DNA from 4 places in the Virgibacillus sp. 6R genome. Region 4 is predicted to be linked to each of the others. Evidence: riboswitches for the same ligand, from Rfam matches in the RefSeq annotation. Region 4 holds a riboswitch; each other region holds the start of a gene.
The links. Region 4 has a riboswitch for thiamine pyrophosphate ahead of BKP57_RS13270 (YkoF family thiamine/hydroxymethylpyrimidine-binding protein). Riboswitches for the same ligand answer to the same signal wherever they lie in the genome.
Positions count from the first base shown of each region.

Region 1: another riboswitch for thiamine pyrophosphate. It lies ahead of BKP57_RS08215 (lipoate--protein ligase family protein); the one in region 4 lies ahead of BKP57_RS13270 (YkoF family thiamine/hydroxymethylpyrimidine-binding protein).
Region 2: another riboswitch for thiamine pyrophosphate. It lies ahead of BKP57_RS16685 (thiamine phosphate synthase); the one in region 4 lies ahead of BKP57_RS13270 (YkoF family thiamine/hydroxymethylpyrimidine-binding protein).
Region 3: another riboswitch for thiamine pyrophosphate. It lies ahead of tenA (thiaminase II); the one in region 4 lies ahead of BKP57_RS13270 (YkoF family thiamine/hydroxymethylpyrimidine-binding protein).

Region 1 is NZ_CP017762.1:1,797,206-1,801,423, forward strand. Features, by position in the region: gene hprK (HPr(Ser) kinase/phosphatase) at 1-69, opposite strand, end outside; gene lipA (lipoyl synthase) at 327-1,271, opposite strand; gene BKP57_RS08215 (lipoate--protein ligase family protein) at 1,264-2,082, opposite strand; TPP riboswitch at 2,580-2,687, opposite strand; gene BKP57_RS08220 (MurR/RpiR family transcriptional regulator) at 3,621-4,218, shown strand, end outside.
Region 2 is NZ_CP017762.1:3,669,733-3,673,950, reverse strand. Features, by position in the region: gene BKP57_RS16700 (thiazole synthase) at 1-185, opposite strand, end outside; gene thiS (sulfur carrier protein ThiS) at 190-393, opposite strand; gene thiO (glycine oxidase ThiO) at 573-1,688, opposite strand; gene BKP57_RS16685 (thiamine phosphate synthase) at 1,672-2,286, opposite strand; TPP riboswitch at 2,408-2,518, opposite strand; gene BKP57_RS16680 (DinB family protein) at 2,825-3,286, shown strand; gene BKP57_RS16675 (acetamidase/formamidase family protein) at 3,602-4,218, opposite strand, start outside.
Region 3 is NZ_CP017762.1:2,425,819-2,430,036, reverse strand. Features, by position in the region: gene opp4C (oligopeptide ABC transporter permease) at 1-824, shown strand, start outside; gene BKP57_RS10920 (copper homeostasis protein CutC) at 880-1,569, opposite strand; TPP riboswitch at 2,102-2,201, shown strand; gene tenA (thiaminase II) at 2,379-3,071, shown strand; gene BKP57_RS10910 (D-alanyl-D-alanine carboxypeptidase family protein) at 3,178-4,185, opposite strand.
Region 4 is NZ_CP017762.1:2,914,271-2,918,488, forward strand. Features, by position in the region: gene BKP57_RS13260 (ABC transporter ATP-binding protein) at 1-712, opposite strand, end outside; gene BKP57_RS13265 (ECF transporter S component) at 709-1,290, opposite strand; gene BKP57_RS13270 (YkoF family thiamine/hydroxymethylpyrimidine-binding protein) at 1,283-1,900, opposite strand; TPP riboswitch at 2,310-2,412, opposite strand; partial or broken gene BKP57_RS23455 (FAD-dependent oxidoreductase) at 2,706-2,856, shown strand; gene BKP57_RS22150 (hypothetical protein) at 3,234-3,608, shown strand; gene yidC (membrane protein insertase YidC) at 3,554-4,218, shown strand, end outside.

The DNA.
Region 1 (4,218 bases), 1.1 Mb from region 4:
TTCATCATTTCCTGCCAAAATTTCTAAATTGAATTGTTTTGCTAATTGCTTTACGGTGATGGATTTCATCATGAATACGCTCCATTTCTATATCCCAGTATATCATTATATACGAACAGAAACATGAAAGGGTTCCACACGGATTACTAATGTACATGAAGAACACTTATTGTTAAATTGTACTAATACCGTTAGTTGTTTTATTATTTTAAATCAAAGCCTGCAGCATCATTAGACATGACAAAAAGACGAAAAGCCCTCTTGCTTTAAAGAGGACTTTTTCGAACAAAACCATATTTTCCCATGATCCTAACTCATATCGCTTCTTAGAATTGGAAATCAACTTGCTTTTTTTCTTGACTCTCATATCCTTTCATATAATCAATTCTCCGTTGTGCAGAAGTCTTGCTCACCTGCTCATCAGCATGGTAAGAAGAACGGACTAAAGGCCCTGCTTCACAATGCTTAAACCCTTTTTCCAGAGCTATTTTCTTTAATTCTTCAAATTCATCGGGATGATAATAGCGTTCAACTTGTAAATGCTTTTTCGTCGGTTGCAAATATTGACCAATTGTCATTATATCTACTTGGTGAGCTAACAAGTCATCCATTGCTTGAATAATTTCCTCTTTTTCTTCTCCCAAACCAACCATTATACTTGATTTCGTCGGCGTATTTGGCTTGATTTCTTTTACCCGCTGCAAAAGCTGGAGAGAACGATCATACATTGCCCTAGCCCGAACCCGTTTTGTTAGCCGCCTTACTGTTTCAATATTATGATTAAAAATATCTGGCTCGCTATCCATTAACGTATGTAAGCTTTCATAATCCCCTTTCATATCAGAAGGCAGAATCTCAATCGTACAGCCTGGATTTTTACGTCTAATCGCCCGAACAGTTTCTGCAAAAACAGCTGCCCCTCCATCATTTAAATCGTCACGAGCAACAGCTGTCACGACAACATGCTTTAGTCCCATGATTGCAACTGAATCAGCTACGCGTTCTGGTTCTCCCCAATCCAATTCATTTGGTAATCCTGTCTTTACAGCACAAAAGCGGCATCCCCTTGTACATGTATCACCTAAAATCATAAAGGTTGCTGTCTTTCTCTCGCTCCAACATTCGTGGATATTAGGACAACGAGCTTCCTCGCACACTGTATTGAGACGATTCTCCCGCATTAACTTCTTTAAACCACGATACGACTGATTCGTATTGATTTTCGTTTTTAACCATGCAGGTTTTCTTAGGGGTGTTGTATTTTTAGACATGAGAAACCGCTCCTTCTAATGGTAAATTAGCATATTTTTTTTCAGCTAACCGATACACTTCATTCCACTGGCTTTTTGTTAATGAAAATTCTTTCAGTTCAATTTCGAGACCTTCTGAAAAACCTTTTTTAAAAGCTGCTTTCACGGTGTCATACGAAATATTTTTCTGTAAAATCCGGTTTATGGTTGTAGCTTTGTTCCAAAAAGCTTGCTTCTTTCTCATTTTTATTTTTTCATTTGGAAAAATAAACATATCGAACAGCATATCTACATTCATCGATATAGGGATCGATCCGTGCTGAAGGAGTACTCCTTTTTTCCTCGTCTGTGCATTTCCTGAAAGTTTTTTACCATCCACGACCATTTCATAAAATGCTGGGCGCTCAAAACAAATATTGCTTCGCTCCTTAGATACCGATTCAGCATAACTTGCTTTTATTCCTAAATGGTTATATCCTTCCAGAATTCCTTTGGATAAATCATAATAGGCTTGGCGAATTGACGAAGCTACAGACGGGTGCGATTCGGAAATAACAATGCTATAAGTTAATTCATCGTCATGCAGCACAGCACTTCCTCCAGTCATTCTCCGAACCAATTGGCATTGGTGCTTCTGAACGCCTTCTAAATCAATTCTCCCCTCCAATTTTTGAAAATGTCCAATGGAAAGAGTAGGTTTCCTCCATTGATAAAAACGTAATGTTGGAGGTATTTTTTCTTCATAATGCCACTGTAACAGTGCTTCATCTAAGGCCATATTAATTGCAGCGTCATGAGGTACGTTTTCTAAAAATCCCCATTGTTCTTTCATTTACAACCGCCTCCAGTTAGTGAAAATTCAGTCTGTGGTAGGTATACTATATCTCCCCAATCATCGTAATTGGGAATTTTTCCCTCCTATTCATTGTACAAAAAATAATTAAAAAAAGAAATTAATTACAAATTATACAGAATAAAGGAATCTAACAAGAATTAGAATGGCTAAAAGGGATATTTGGAATGGTTTAGAAGAGTTGAGCTTTATACAACTATTTCTAAAATAGTTGGACAACCTTTGCGAAGAAATTGGTGTGTGTTATGTAGCAGTCACAGTGAAATTATCTACATTCAAAACGTAAGCGCCCGTCTAACGAGATACCAAACTTTATAATGCGAAAAGGACACATGGCAATATGAAGACCGATCTTATAAAGAAGATCTAACTACGTAGCATGAGTGCCAAAGCTAAACAAAGCAACTCCCATCATGGGTAACGGACATAATGGATAGAAAGATAAAAAAACTGCATTCCATTCACGTGAAATGCAGTCAGCTATGACTACACTTTCCCACGCAGGCATTATCCTGTTCGGGTACAAAGGGTCAAAACGACACACGTTTCTCTCAGCTAACCATCTAGCTCCCCTAGTGTTAAAAAGATTCTAATTTATTGATGAACTAAGTCTAGATTAGCAATAATGGTGGAAATTGTAAAGAAAAATTTATTGTTAGAAAAACTTGGCTTGTCGCCAAGTCTTATGGCGGAAGCCTTTGTTTTTCTTATACTAAGTATCATGCCTTTCGCTATGCTCAGGGCACAAAAATGAATAAAAGTAATTCTTCCACCCCCGAAAAAGTTGATAAAATATAATTGAGTAGGCAGATACACTACAGAGCACGGGGAGTTGAGTGGTGCAGTTCTTTACTTTGCTGCCCGCATACTAAGATGTGCCGTTTGTCATTTTTAAGTACAAATAAGTGTGCCAATGAGCACGGAAACTAATCCTTGTATAAACAATTCCAGTTTATTACGTGGCAAACAGTCAATGTCTGCTTTATCCACTATAAAATTCGGTGGGGATGTGTTGATATAAGGAATATTTATCCTAACTGCTGAGGAATTAATAATTTAAGAAACTTTAGATTACTACTATTTTTATAATATTTTTAATTTTACGCCTTATATATAGGCTTATTTTGTTATGCACTTTTTTATTTAAAATCAATTTTTAAGTTCTTTCAAACTATAAACCAAAAAAATCTTATGCTTTCCTATAGTGAAATAAAAACCCTTCTAAAATATCAGAGGACAATTGTTTTTATTAGCTATAGTTTAGAATGTATACGTACTTACATCCTATTTTCACCATCAAGTCGAAGCGTTTGTCGTGCTGAATTAGCAATTATTAACTCTCTCTTATATAATATCGTTTATAGGGTGTTCAAAGGTGAGATGAAAATTGTGTTGCTTCGCCCATTCTTTAATTACAGATAACTCACTGTCTCTTCTACATATATTCCATTCGAGAAGCGAGCAACTCGAATTCATTGTTCTTTTAGATTATATACTACTTATGGAGGTGACCAAGAATGAATTCTATCCTTGATGAGGTGCTATTAAAATACCAAACATTAAGTAAAACCGAAAAAAAAGTTGCTGATTATGTAATAAATAATAGACAACATTTATTAAATATACATATAAAAGAATTAGCTAGTAAAATAAGTGTTTCTGTAGCTACAATTACGCGTTTTTGTAAAAAAATTGGGGTAAGTAACTTTGTAGAATTTAAAATATTATTACGTGATGCAGTCGAGGAAACTATTGAGTCTAATGAAGCAATAGAAAAGGTTGCGCAAGTTTATAACTCTGTGATTAAATCAACACACTCTGTAGCAACTGTTAATGATTATGAACTTGTTTCCAACTGGATACAAAACGCTAATCGAATTCATATCTATGGTATTGGTAGCTCTGGTTTGTCCGCTGAAGAACTTAAAATAAGATTAAGCAGAATGGGGTATAGTGTAGATACGCATACAGATTCACATGCTATGGTTATTAATGCCTCTATTCTTACAAAAAACGATGTCGTTATTGCCATATCATCTTCTGGACAGACAAAAGAAGTGATTGATAGCGTACAACTAGCCAAATCAAAGGGAGCGAGGGTCGTCACCGTTACCA
Region 2 (4,218 bases), 760 kb from region 4:
TTTAAATCGAGTTCCTCTAATAAGTTAGGTTCATTCGCATCAAAAATATTCATTCTTCGGACTGCAAATGTTAAAATTTCTGCTTGCGATACCCTCACTGCTTCTCTTTGCACTTGGAAGCTAGGATACTTTCCCGTACCTAGCAATAATCTTGATTGAAATGTTTGCTTACCAATTTGTAACATCGTATTAACCTCCCCCTACAAAATGAACAATTTCAATAGCGTCTCCATCCGCTAACATTGTTTGTTTGTAATCTGTTTTTTTAACAATCTCTTTATTTCGTTCAACAGCTGCTATCTTCTCTTGTATGTCATAGGCTTCTAACAAATCAGCAATTGTCATTGCCTTATTATCGAATTGCAATATTTCTCCATTTACTTGAATATCCATTAAAAATCCTCCCTTCCATCCATTGATGTGCATCAACATCCAGAGTACGCTGAAAACACCATATTTCCTGAAGATACTGTGACATCGTCCAGTAACAATAACGGATGGAATTCTACTACGAACGCTACTTAGGAATGAGGCGCTTAGCCTCTTAAAAACGTTTAAAAGTAAAATTCCCCCTATTTACTTCCTACCCCTCTCAGCCGCTCTGGTGAGACCATCGCTTGCATAACAGATTCCGTTTCCTGATTCATCATTAGATCGCTAATTAATTGGGCAGTAGCAGGGGCTAACAATATACCATTTCGATAATGACCCGTAGCGTAATAAAGACCGGAAAGATAAGGGTGTTCGCCAATAACGGGAATCCCGTCCTCCGTTCCAGGCCGCACTCCTGACCAGAAGGATTCCACCATTGCCTCACGGAACTTTGGAATAACTGAAAATAATCGGTTTAGCAATGTCTCCAATCCCCCTGCCGAAACATGCGAAGAGTGATTATAACGATCAGAAGTAGCGCCAACAATATAACGGCCATCCTGTTTTGGTACAAGATAAAAATCCTGACAGAATAGAGTTTCATGGATTTGGATATTGTTTGATGTAACCGATAAGCATTCCCCCTTAACAGGCACAATTGGATTAGATAGTCCCATCTCTGTAAACCAACGTCCACTTTCAGCACCTGTTGCGACTACAACTCGATCAGCCGTTATCATTCCCTGATCTGTCGTTAAAGTAAAAGAATCAGTTGGTTTAGATATTGTCCAGACATGACAATCTTCTTGAACCTCCCCTCCACTTGCTACAGCAGCTTGTTTAAAAGCTTCACATACTCGGGTTGGCTCTACATGTCCATCTTTTTCCATATACAGAGCAGCAATGGCTTTTTCGCCTAACATCGGGAACTTTTCTTTTAATGTTCGAGGTTCCAACCACTCTAAATTAGGCAAGGCTTGCTGTTTTGCAGCAAGTACTTGTTTTTCGTTTTCGTTAAAAGCAATTTCCAACATCCCTTTGGGAGCTAATTGAATATCAATGGCAGTAAGCTCATATAATTCCCGGCTTAATTCCTTATACATATTTCTACTTGTTTGACAAAAATGATAAAATCCATTGGAAGTGCTATTTTCCGTGTGTACTCCGAGCATTCCCGCTGCAGCTCGTGTTGCTTTTCTGCCGCTCTTCTGCTTTTCGATGACCATTGCAGATAAACCACTTTTATTTAAGGAATAGGAAATAGCGTGACCAATAATTCCGCCACCAACAATGACAACTTCATGATGTTGCTTCAATTCGCCTTACCTCCTCTCGTAATTTCATTGCCGCAGTTTGAGGACTAGAAGCACTAAAGATTGCTGACATAACAGCGATTCCGGAAATATTTGCGCCTGATAAGTCACATATTTTGTTGTTTTTAATTCCTCCAATTGCAATTACTGGTATCGTAAGGGCATGAGCTAATTGTTTTACTTGCTCAACCCCTCTAGGGTTTATTCTCGGTTTACTATCTGTTGCAAAAACGTGCCCAAACATAACATAATCGGCTCCACATCGTTCGGCATGCCTTGCAGCCTGCAAAGAATGAACGGACACACCCACTTGTAATGAGGGAGATAATTTTTTCATGTCAGCTATTAACGAGGCCTTATTTTCTGGTAAATGTAACTGATTTACTTCTGTCAAAGCTGGGGCAGAAACATGATTATGAATACAAAGCACTTCTCTCGAAACACCAGCCTGTATCAACTTTTGAACAAAAGCTAGATACCCCTGTAATGACTTCTGCTTCTCTCTTAAAATAATTCGATCTACAAACGGAGCAATCACTTGTATGGTATCTACTAATTTCGCTTCCTCCATCTTCCCGTTCGTTACAGCATATAATTGCATAGCTCACCTCATAGTCTACTAACGTAATTACGAAAAACAAAAATGCCACTTTCTCCAGCGAAGGAAAAAGTGACATGTATATGCACGAATCCAGTTAGACCAATCTTGTACCACATACAAAATAGTCCACCTGCCACTTTCCTCCGCTGGTTTGTTAGCCAGTTCAGGTTCAAAGAGTCCCAACGTTGTACGTTGATCTCAGCCATTTAAAATGGCACCCCTAGTGATTTCATATATTCATTTTTTATTTGATTCCCTTCTAAGGTACATCAATTGTATGCATATGTCCAGAAAAAACGGTTAAGTTTGAAAACTGCGACCACTTTATCATGATTCACGCTTCAAACTACATCTGGTTTCAAACTCCATTATCCAGCACCACACTTACTACATTTGTGCAAGCCACTTGGTAAAGCAGTATACTCGTTCGTTATTAAATAGATTAACATTCCCATTATACAAGTATGGGTATAAAACTATTCATCTATCATCTTCTTTGTTATACTAATCTCAAATTCAAAAATTTAGGGGGATGGACATGAGTAAAGATTTAATCGAACAATTTGCGTTCAATCGCAACATGCTATTTACAGAACTGGATAAGCTCGATGAATCGCTTATCGACAAGCAGCTGGAAGGGTTGAATAATACAGTGCGCTGGCATATCGGACATATATTAACTGTGGCTGAACAGTTTTTATTTGGATTTCCAAACCAATCCAAGCATTTACCTGAAACGTATATTTCTTTATTTGGAAATGGAACAAAACCTGCTGATTGGCCAGAAGAAGTACCTAGTCTGAAAGAATTAAGGGCAAATCTGCAGGAACAATTCGACCGTGCTATGAAACTACAGCCTGAATATTTTGCAACGAAATTAGAAAAGCCTTTCCTAGGTCAAGATACAATTGGCGGGCTCACAAAAGTTGCCGTATTCCATGAAGCACATCATACAGGACAGCTACATACGATCAGCTTATTGACAGTAAAACAAGCATAAGATACATCAGTGGACGGTTCTCCACTGATTTTTGAATTATTTATTCCGTATAAGGTGCTGTAAGACTCCCACTTCAAGAGTTGAATAATCTGTACTGCAACAAGTCTAAGCGGGAGATAACAGCACCTAAATACCCCATTTCGTAAGAGCTTTAAGGTCATACCCTGGTGGTACTAACAAGTAGCGGGGGATGAATGAAGCCCCCGCTGATTGAAGATTCCATTTATTTTTTACATTTTTTCAATAGTACCAGTACACCATGAACAGAGATTGCTTGAACCCTCTGTTTAATCAACCTTTATCTATCAAATATTCCTACACTAACTTATAATTATATTTTTCAAGCACCCAAGTAGGGAGTTCCATCCTCGCTGTCATTAGCGGATCAACAATTTGACATATTTTCAAATCTGCTCCTAGAGATAAAAACATTGCTGCTTCATGCTCCTCCATCTTCACCTCATTTACAAGGAAGGTATGCATGTTTTTAGTTGCTCGTTTGGAAGCTTCATCTAGTGTTTCTGAAGATGCGATCGTCATCACATATTCATCATCAGCTAAAAATGGAAGTGGGTAAGGCTGACCTTTAATAACAGTAACTTTAACTGTAATTTCGGCAGGGATTTCCAGTCCGCAAATAACAACTTCACCATCTCCCATCACCGCATGAGCATCCCCCATGGCCAGAAGAGCACCATTGACATTGACAGGTAAATAAAGCGTTGCGCCTTTCCTAATACGCTTACAGTCCATGTTTCCACCATGGTCTTTCGGCGTTCCAGTCGGCACATCTTCATCTAACGGAGCTGTACCAATAACACCAATCATTGGATTAATCGGTAATTGCAGCGTCTCATTAAAAACAGCCATGCCCTCTTTTATCGATATAATTTTAGTCTTTTCTTGTGCGAAACAGCCGGCTAATGCACCCA
Region 3 (4,218 bases), 490 kb from region 4:
AAAAATTTATCCGAAATATTCCTGCAATGGCTAGTCTTATTTTCCTATTAGTTGTAACAGCATTATCCATGGCGTCACCACTTTTATCTGATATTGATCCGAGTCGCATAAACCCAAAGCTTGTTGAAGCACCGCCTTCTGCTGAACATTGGCTTGGTGCAGATAGTGCAGGTAGGGATATCGTTACCATGCTATTATATGGTGGACGGACATCGTTATTAATTGGCTTTTCTTGTACGGCCATCATTATATTCATTGCTACGTTAATAGGAACAATTTCAGGTTATTACGGGAATAAAATTGATAGTATTCTCATGCGATTTACTGATTTTATGATGAATTTCCCGTTCCTGATTTTTGTTATTGTATTACAAGCGATTTTTGTTGACAGTGGTGTGTTAGCATTAATTCTTGTTATTAGCTTACTCAGCTGGACCGGAGCCGCAAGAGTAATTCGAAGTAAGGTTATGTCGGAAAAGGAAAATGAATATGTATTAAGTGCGGTATCAATCGGTACCAAGCCTTCTAAAGTAATGATTAAACATATACTCCCTAACGTCATATCAACCATTATCGTTCAGGCAACACTTTTATTAGCAGCGATGATTGTGGCCGAAACTGGATTGAGTTATCTTGGCTTCGGTGTACCAGTTGGCACGCCAAGCTGGGGGAATATGCTACAAGCAGCCCGTGACCCTGGTACGTTCGAAAACCTGTGGTGGGTATGGTTACCACCTGGTTTGTTAATAACGTTAACCATTTTATCAATTAACTTTATCGGCGAAGGATTTAAAGATGCTTTTAACCCGAAAACAAAGAAATAATAGTTTGAGCCTGGGTTTTATGAATGATAAAACCCAGGTATTTTTATTGAAAAAACTAATTTCCTTTCATTGTTCTTTTGACTTGTTGTATTTTACTACGATCAAGCGAATGAGCAAACGAATTATTTATTCGTACACCTGAACCAAAGTGAAAGGCTTGTGGCTTTACTTGATGATAGACATCGGCAAATGTCTCTGGCCTTAAACCGTGACCAACCATAACGGATAAATGCGTATCATTGGCTAAATCAATTATTTGCTGCAGTTGTGGAATTGCGTCAGGAGCTTTATAATTACCACCGGCTGTTAAAATCGTTGTAATTTGCTCATATTTTGCTAAGCATTGTAATGCTTCTACTTGATCACGGGCAAAATCAAACGCCCGATGGAAGGTTACTTCCAAACCATCAGCCACATCCAACAACTGTTTTAAAACTTCCTCATCAATGGTCTGTTTAACCGTCAATGCACCAATAACAATCCCATTTGCTCCAACTTTCTTAATTAACTCTATATCCGCTTTCATTGTGTCTAAATCATGTTTATTATATACGAACGATTGACTATGTGGACGAACCATTACATTCATAGGAATGTTTACAGCTTCTACCGCATTTTTTAGTAAACCGAAGCTTGGTGTTAAGCCAATTTCCGCCATTGCAGGACTAAGTTCAATCCGATCTGCACCATACTGCTCTGCCTCAATCACATCTGTTAAATTCGTTGTAATTACTTCTAAAAGCATGAATATTCCTCTCCTTTACATACTCTACCCTCATCCTACCCAAACTGAGTACCATTTAACAGACCAAAAGCATGCAAAGTATCCATTTAATTATACTTAAGAATTGAATTCTTATAAATATTTCAATCGGTACGGGAATAAGCGGGCAACAACTATCCATAATCCCAGTCGTTTAAAAAATATTCCACAACAGGGAAAAGAATCAATAAGACACCCATACCCTATTGAAATAATCCGACTTTAGCTAACTGATTTTTATTGCCTTTAAAAATTGATTCATTAAATCCTGAAATTACGATGAGTAATTTCTTGTTCCAAAATGAACCACCCTAACAACATGAAAATGCAACTGATAATATAAAAATCGACGGGGTACATCCTATCCCCATCTCCTTTTTTTAATTGTTTAAATACACAAACATAGTTTGGCTATTTCAAGTTATCAATCTATAAAGATAACACTTGTTTTCTCATTTTATTTGCTCTATTTAATCAAATATGATTAAATAGCCTGTAAATAGTTTCATACTATATGTTTCACTAGGGGAGCAATTTTATTGCTGAGAAAGGAAACTTGACCCTTTGAACCTGATCTAGTTTACACTAGCGTAGGGAAGTGATGACTTGCAACAGATTAACAAGCTAGTCAAGCATGCACTCCCATTCTTTACAATCGTTGAATGGGATTTTTTATGACTTTTGCTTCACTTCGTTACAGAGCTAAGTGATCTTCCTCAAAACTGCAAAGGTGAGTTGTTTCCATAACTTCTCTAGCATTAAAATAATAACATGGAAGAGGAGAATTAAACGTGCAACCATTATTTACAGACCGTTTATGGAAAAAGGTGGAGCCCATTTGGAAGTCATATTTGGAGCACCCGTTTGTGAAGGGACTAGGGGAAGGTTGGCTGGACAAAGAAAAGTTTAAACATTGGATGAAGCAAGACTATGTTTATTTAATCGAATATTCCCGTCTGTTTGCACTAGGTAGTGCAAAGGCAAATGATTTAACAACTATGACAACCTTTGCCAATCTATTACACGGCACATTGCATATGGAAATGGATTTGCATCGTAACTATGCAAGTAAATTCAGTATTACCGCACAAGAGTTAGAAGAAACAGAAGCAGCTGCGACAACGACTGCATATACAAGTTATATGCTAAATGTCTCTCAACGAGGTGGCGTAGAAAATACAATCGCTGCTGTTCTCGCATGTGCCTGGAGCTATAACTATATAGGGAAAATACTAGCAACATGGCCAAACGCATTGGAACATGAATTTTATGGGAGTTGGGTACAAATGTATTCCTCAGATGAATTCACAGCACTTGCTAACGACTGCATTGATTTAATAAATGCTATTGCTAAAGATAAACCAGAGCATGAGCTGGCTCTATTAGAAGATATCGTTGTCAAGACAAGTTACTTTGAGTATATGTTCTGGGATATGGCAGAAAATCAAGCAATGTGGCCAATCCCTTCCACAGCATTAGTTTAAATGTGCATGACACTCCATTACTAATATTCTATCTAATTATTATAAAGAAAGACTCCCTGCTATATTTCTATTTCAGAAGGGAGTTTTTCTGCTTTCGGATATACATTTATTCTTGAGATAAATATTCCTCTAATGTTAGATCATTCTTCATGATTTCTTGAGCGGCTTTCTTACCAACATAACGAATATGCCATGGTTCATATTGATATTGTGTAATTTCTTCTTTTCCCTTTGGAAAGCGAATGATAAATCCATATTCAGCCGCATTCTCTGCCAACCATTTACCTTCATCTGTATTTCCAAAATCCTCGTTTAATTGGAAATCAACATTAGGACTAGTCACATCCATCGTTAAACCCGTTTGATGTTCACTTTCACCTGGACGAGCACTTACTTGGTTTGCTTCTGCTTCACCTAAAGATTGTACATTAGAAGCAAATATCGATGTTTGCCGATCATAGGAACGATATCCAGACTGGGCAAACAACTCCAAGCCTTCCTTATCTGCAGCTGCAAATAACTCTTCAAGCGCTGGAGCAGCAATTTTACGCATTTGTTTTTTCGGTAAATCTTCAGTAAAAGGAAAACGAACATTGGGTGTCACTAAGTCCACAGGCGTATAGTCTGGTGGTAGGGCATTTTCCTTATTTACTAATACTAATTGTTCGTGGGGATTTGCAGTAACTTTTGTCCCACTATCCGTGGTAACAGGCTCTGCTTTAACAGGCAATTCTTTACCCGCTTCAAAACCACTAGATTTATCTTCAAGTAGTTGCCGAACCACTTTTGCAGTTTCTTGTTCATAGATACCAGTTAAAGGTAAATCTTTCTGCATCTGTAAGTCTGTAACAGCCCATACAGTAGCATCATCAAATTCACCATTATCTTTTATATCGTAGCCAATATTCTTTAAAGCAATTTGTAAAGCTTTTACATCTTTGCCACTATCTAATTTTTGTAAATCCGCTTCAGGAAGCTGTAAGCTCTGATTTGTTTCACCGTTTTTTTCATCATTGGACTGAGTTGATTCTTCTTTATCGTTATTCGTACATGCTGATGTAAATATAAACATAAGCAATAAAACAATAAAGGTGATGATATGTTTCCGTTTCATAATTTCCTCTCCTTCGAAACGTCCCTAGATGGA
Region 4 (4,218 bases):
AAAGCGGAGCATGCTTCGTAATTGCTTCTGTTAAAGAACCATCAAAAATACATTGTCCCTGTCTTGATAATATACAAGCTCGTTGTATAAAAGTGACCCAGCCTTCTAGTTGATGTTCAATAACAATAAGTCCAATTTTCTTTTCCTGTTGGATGGTTTTCATCGTTTGGATAAATTCTTGCTTGGCTAACGGGTCTAAGTTAGCGGTAGGCTCATCTAAAATAACGAAATCTGGTTCGAGTGCTAAAACACAGGATAGGGCTAGCTTCTGTTTTTGTCCTCCTGAAAGAGAATGGATGGTAGCTTCTCTATGTTCCGTTAAATGAACGAGTTGTAATGCTTCATCGATTTTGGCTGCGATTTTTTCCCTTGGCGTATTTATATTTTCCAGTCCAAAAGCGATTTCATCCTCTACAGTTAACATACAAAATTGACTCTCAGGATCTTGAAATACGACACCGACATGCTTGCTGATTTCTCCAGGTTTTGTAGCTTGTACATTTTTATCGAAAATACGGACTTTTCCTTCCGTTTTTCCATCGAGTTCTCGAGGGTAGATCCCATTTAAGCAACAGGTTAACGTGCTTTTTCCACTTCCGCTCGGTCCAAGTAATAGCATTGTTTCACCAGCATTCAGATGAAAGGATAGTTTGCTGATAACGGCTTGTTCATGTCCTTCAAACCAAAGGGAAAGCTCATTCACTTGTATCATGATACAGACCTCTCTTTATGCATTTGTTTACCCAGAGCAAAGCTGGACAGTACGCCCGTTTTTGCGAGGGAGTCACTAATTGCTTTTCCAAGCATACCAGAAATAATCGCCCCGCTTAGCATTCTAGCTACGAGCATGCTTATTACATAAGGTGTGCTTAAAGCCGCATAGCCACTACGAAAATAGCCCCAAATAAAACTTAAAATCGCTGCGCCTACTCCGGCAAGCATCAACACCCACAAGGAATAGCGTTTATACCTTGTAGCAGCAAAAGCTGTCTCAGCGCCAAGACCTTGAATGATCCCTGTCACAATAATAATCGGTCCCATCGCATTTCCTAATAGCATTTCAACGGTAGCTGCAATGGTTTCGGACAAAAACGCTGCACCAGGCTTCCGTAAAATATAAGCTGCAATAATGGATACGATAAACCAGATACCAAAAATAAAATCGTAACCTATAGGTCCCATAAAGGATGCAAGTAGCTTTCCTATAGGGAGAAAAGCTAAATAAACAATTCCAAATACGACCGATAACACGGACATGACAATGATTTCTTTTAATCGCCAATTATTCATTGTTGTCCACATCCTTTTTAGATGGACTATTAGCTGAGATCGTTACAGTCATAACTGTGTGGGGAGAATCGCTCTTTTCCATATTGGTGAATACTTGTTCCAAACCATTAAATACATCTTTTCCTTCTCCATCTAAACGAGTGGCATAGTGAATTGATGATACGTGGATACCTTCCTGCTTCATTGCTTCAATTTGACTGTAAATCATATCCATATAGTCGCCGCCGCCTAATGGATAGAGAGAAAATTTCCCAGCTATATTTTGTTGAATCTTGCTGCTTTGTGCTTCGTTTAATCTAATATCATCTTCTGCTAAGAAAACGTCACCAGCGGAATCTCCAGGACAGCCTATGGAATACGTCCCGCTAAATACCACATGATTCCCAGTCTGAGCGGCATGGAGAAACAAAGCCTTGGTAACATCGAATACATGAACGATTTTCCCTCTGACACATGTTCCGACGTCTGTTGTTTTTACCCACACCTTTGATGTATCTACTTCTTCTAATGCTTTCATAATGACATGTACAAATTGATCTGTCATCGGGTAAAGTGCAAAATCGCATCCTGCAATTTTACTTTGGCTGCAAATAATGGTTTGATCTTTCATTCGTTCTTCCTCCCTAAAATTTTTATTAAGGTGTAGCCCTTTGATAGCACTACAAGGCTAACCAACTGTTCCTGAACATGGCCGCCTGGACTAATCATACCAAGAACAGTGTTTCGCCCAATTTTTTACATAAACAAAGGCGCGGGGCGCCCGTTTAGCAACATAGCGAATGGAACGAATCAACTGAGATAAAGGAATCACGGTGAGGTAACGAACCGATGATGACTTATCGTAAGGCGATTTCGTGAAGTCGCCTAGTTGCTGGGCGGTGGAGCTGGACGTGACTATTCGGTTATTTCATTATCCATAAGCACCTAAGTTTATACTTTCTTATACATACAAAAAAACTGCATTCGCTGGGAATGCAGTCTTCGCCAATTATCATTTAACAGAATTTCTTGAGTGTAAGTTGGTCACGACTGCACTTCCCCACGCTAGTATTATCTAGATCGGGTAATAAGGGTCAGAATGATTCCTCTCAGCCATCTAAAATAGCTCCCCTAGTGCAATTAGCTATGCAATTTTAATCATACGTCATAGCGATTATAGTATAGAACGCCAAAGTTCACAACCAATTCGCCCGAAGTGCACAAATAGGTTGCTCGAAGTTCATAACTAAATCACCGCAGTTCACAATTCCATTCCGTATAAAAACAGTATCCTATTGCCTGTTTTTAAAATATTGTATCAAGGAAATATTTTAAGTTTAAAAACTTGTTTAATTATAAATAATTAGTTAATTAGGATAATATGAATGATATATAGAATGGAGAGCAGCTGAAGCTAAGCAAGGGGGAATTATTGTATGTATGATTACATAATCATCGGTGGAGGTATTGTAGGTTTAGCAACTGCATGGCAGATGAAAAAAAGCACCCCAAATCATCCATTGCCGTATTAGAGAAAGAAGTAGGATGGTAACCCATCAAACAGGAAGAAACAGTGGGGTCATTCATCCGTTATACCAAAAAGTGAGCCCTTTTACTTGGGGGTGTTCCAGTTCTCGTAACAGTAATTCCCCAATTTTTCCTTTATAAGGTAGCTGTTACCGCTACTATTGTTGATATATCCAGTAGTATGGACTGATATTACGGGACTCGTAGCTTTGCTTATTGTCGTAGCTAAAAGTTTAAAGAGAAATAATGGAAATTCCGTGTCAGAGCATGTTAGTTAGACAAATTTCGATAGTGCTGGTTGGATTTTAAAATCTAAATGATGCAGCCATACTTGAAAAATTCATTCAAAGGGCAAAAAGTCATATTCTCCCAACCAATCTATTCGCTTTCTTGTGTTATAATGGGATAAATAGGTCGTTAAAGGAGGTGAATATAAAATGATGGATTTAATAAATGAGCTCATTAATGATGCTTCACCAGTTTACTTTTATTTAAGCATCTTATTGACGATGGCGTCTGCATATTCGTTTACGGCTATTCAATTTGGTCATATGATGGATACGCACCACTTGCAAATAAGAGAGTATCATAATGAACGTTATCGCTTATTACCGATACAAGAACTATTCGGGATGTGCGATGAAATCTTTCAATGGGTCGTTAAAAAGGCAAGTCAAATAACTTCCCCAGATGATGATACAGACCACTCTCCCTTCTCGTTACAATTTATGGATTTATTACAACGAGGAGGAAAAATATGCACGATCATTTTATATTCACTTTTCTTAAGAAATACGGTGTTGTTAGTTTAACTTTACTTGTTCTGCTTACTGGATGTCAGGCAGATGGAGGAATGATGGGTTTTCAAAATCCTTTTCCCCCAATGATTAAGTATGTTGCTGGACTGTTTGGTGATGATTATGGCTTATCCATTGTTCTTATAACGGTGCTCATTCGTTTGCTGTTAATGCCGCTAGCATTTAAGCAAATCAAAAATGGGGCAAAAATGAAAGCAAAGATGAATCAAATGAAGCCAGACATGGATGCCCTGAAGCAGAAATATAAGAACAAACAAGATGCTGCCTCCAAAGCGGAAATGCAGCAAGAAATGATGCAGCTGTACAAAAAACATCAATTCAATCCATTAAGTTCCATGGGCTGTCTTCCGATGTTATTGCAATTCCCGGTTGTCATTGCGTTTTATCATGCGATTCGAAGCTCACAGGAGATAGCTTCGCACTCCTTTTTATGGTTCGATTTGGGGCAAGTGGACATGATTTTACCATTTGTTGCAGCAGCTGTTTATTTCTTGCAATCTCGTGTATCTTTGATTGGTATAGAGGAAAAACAAAAAAAGCAGATGGCCATAATGGGCTTAATATCTCCGATTATGATTGGGTTTATTTCGTTTAGTACACCAGC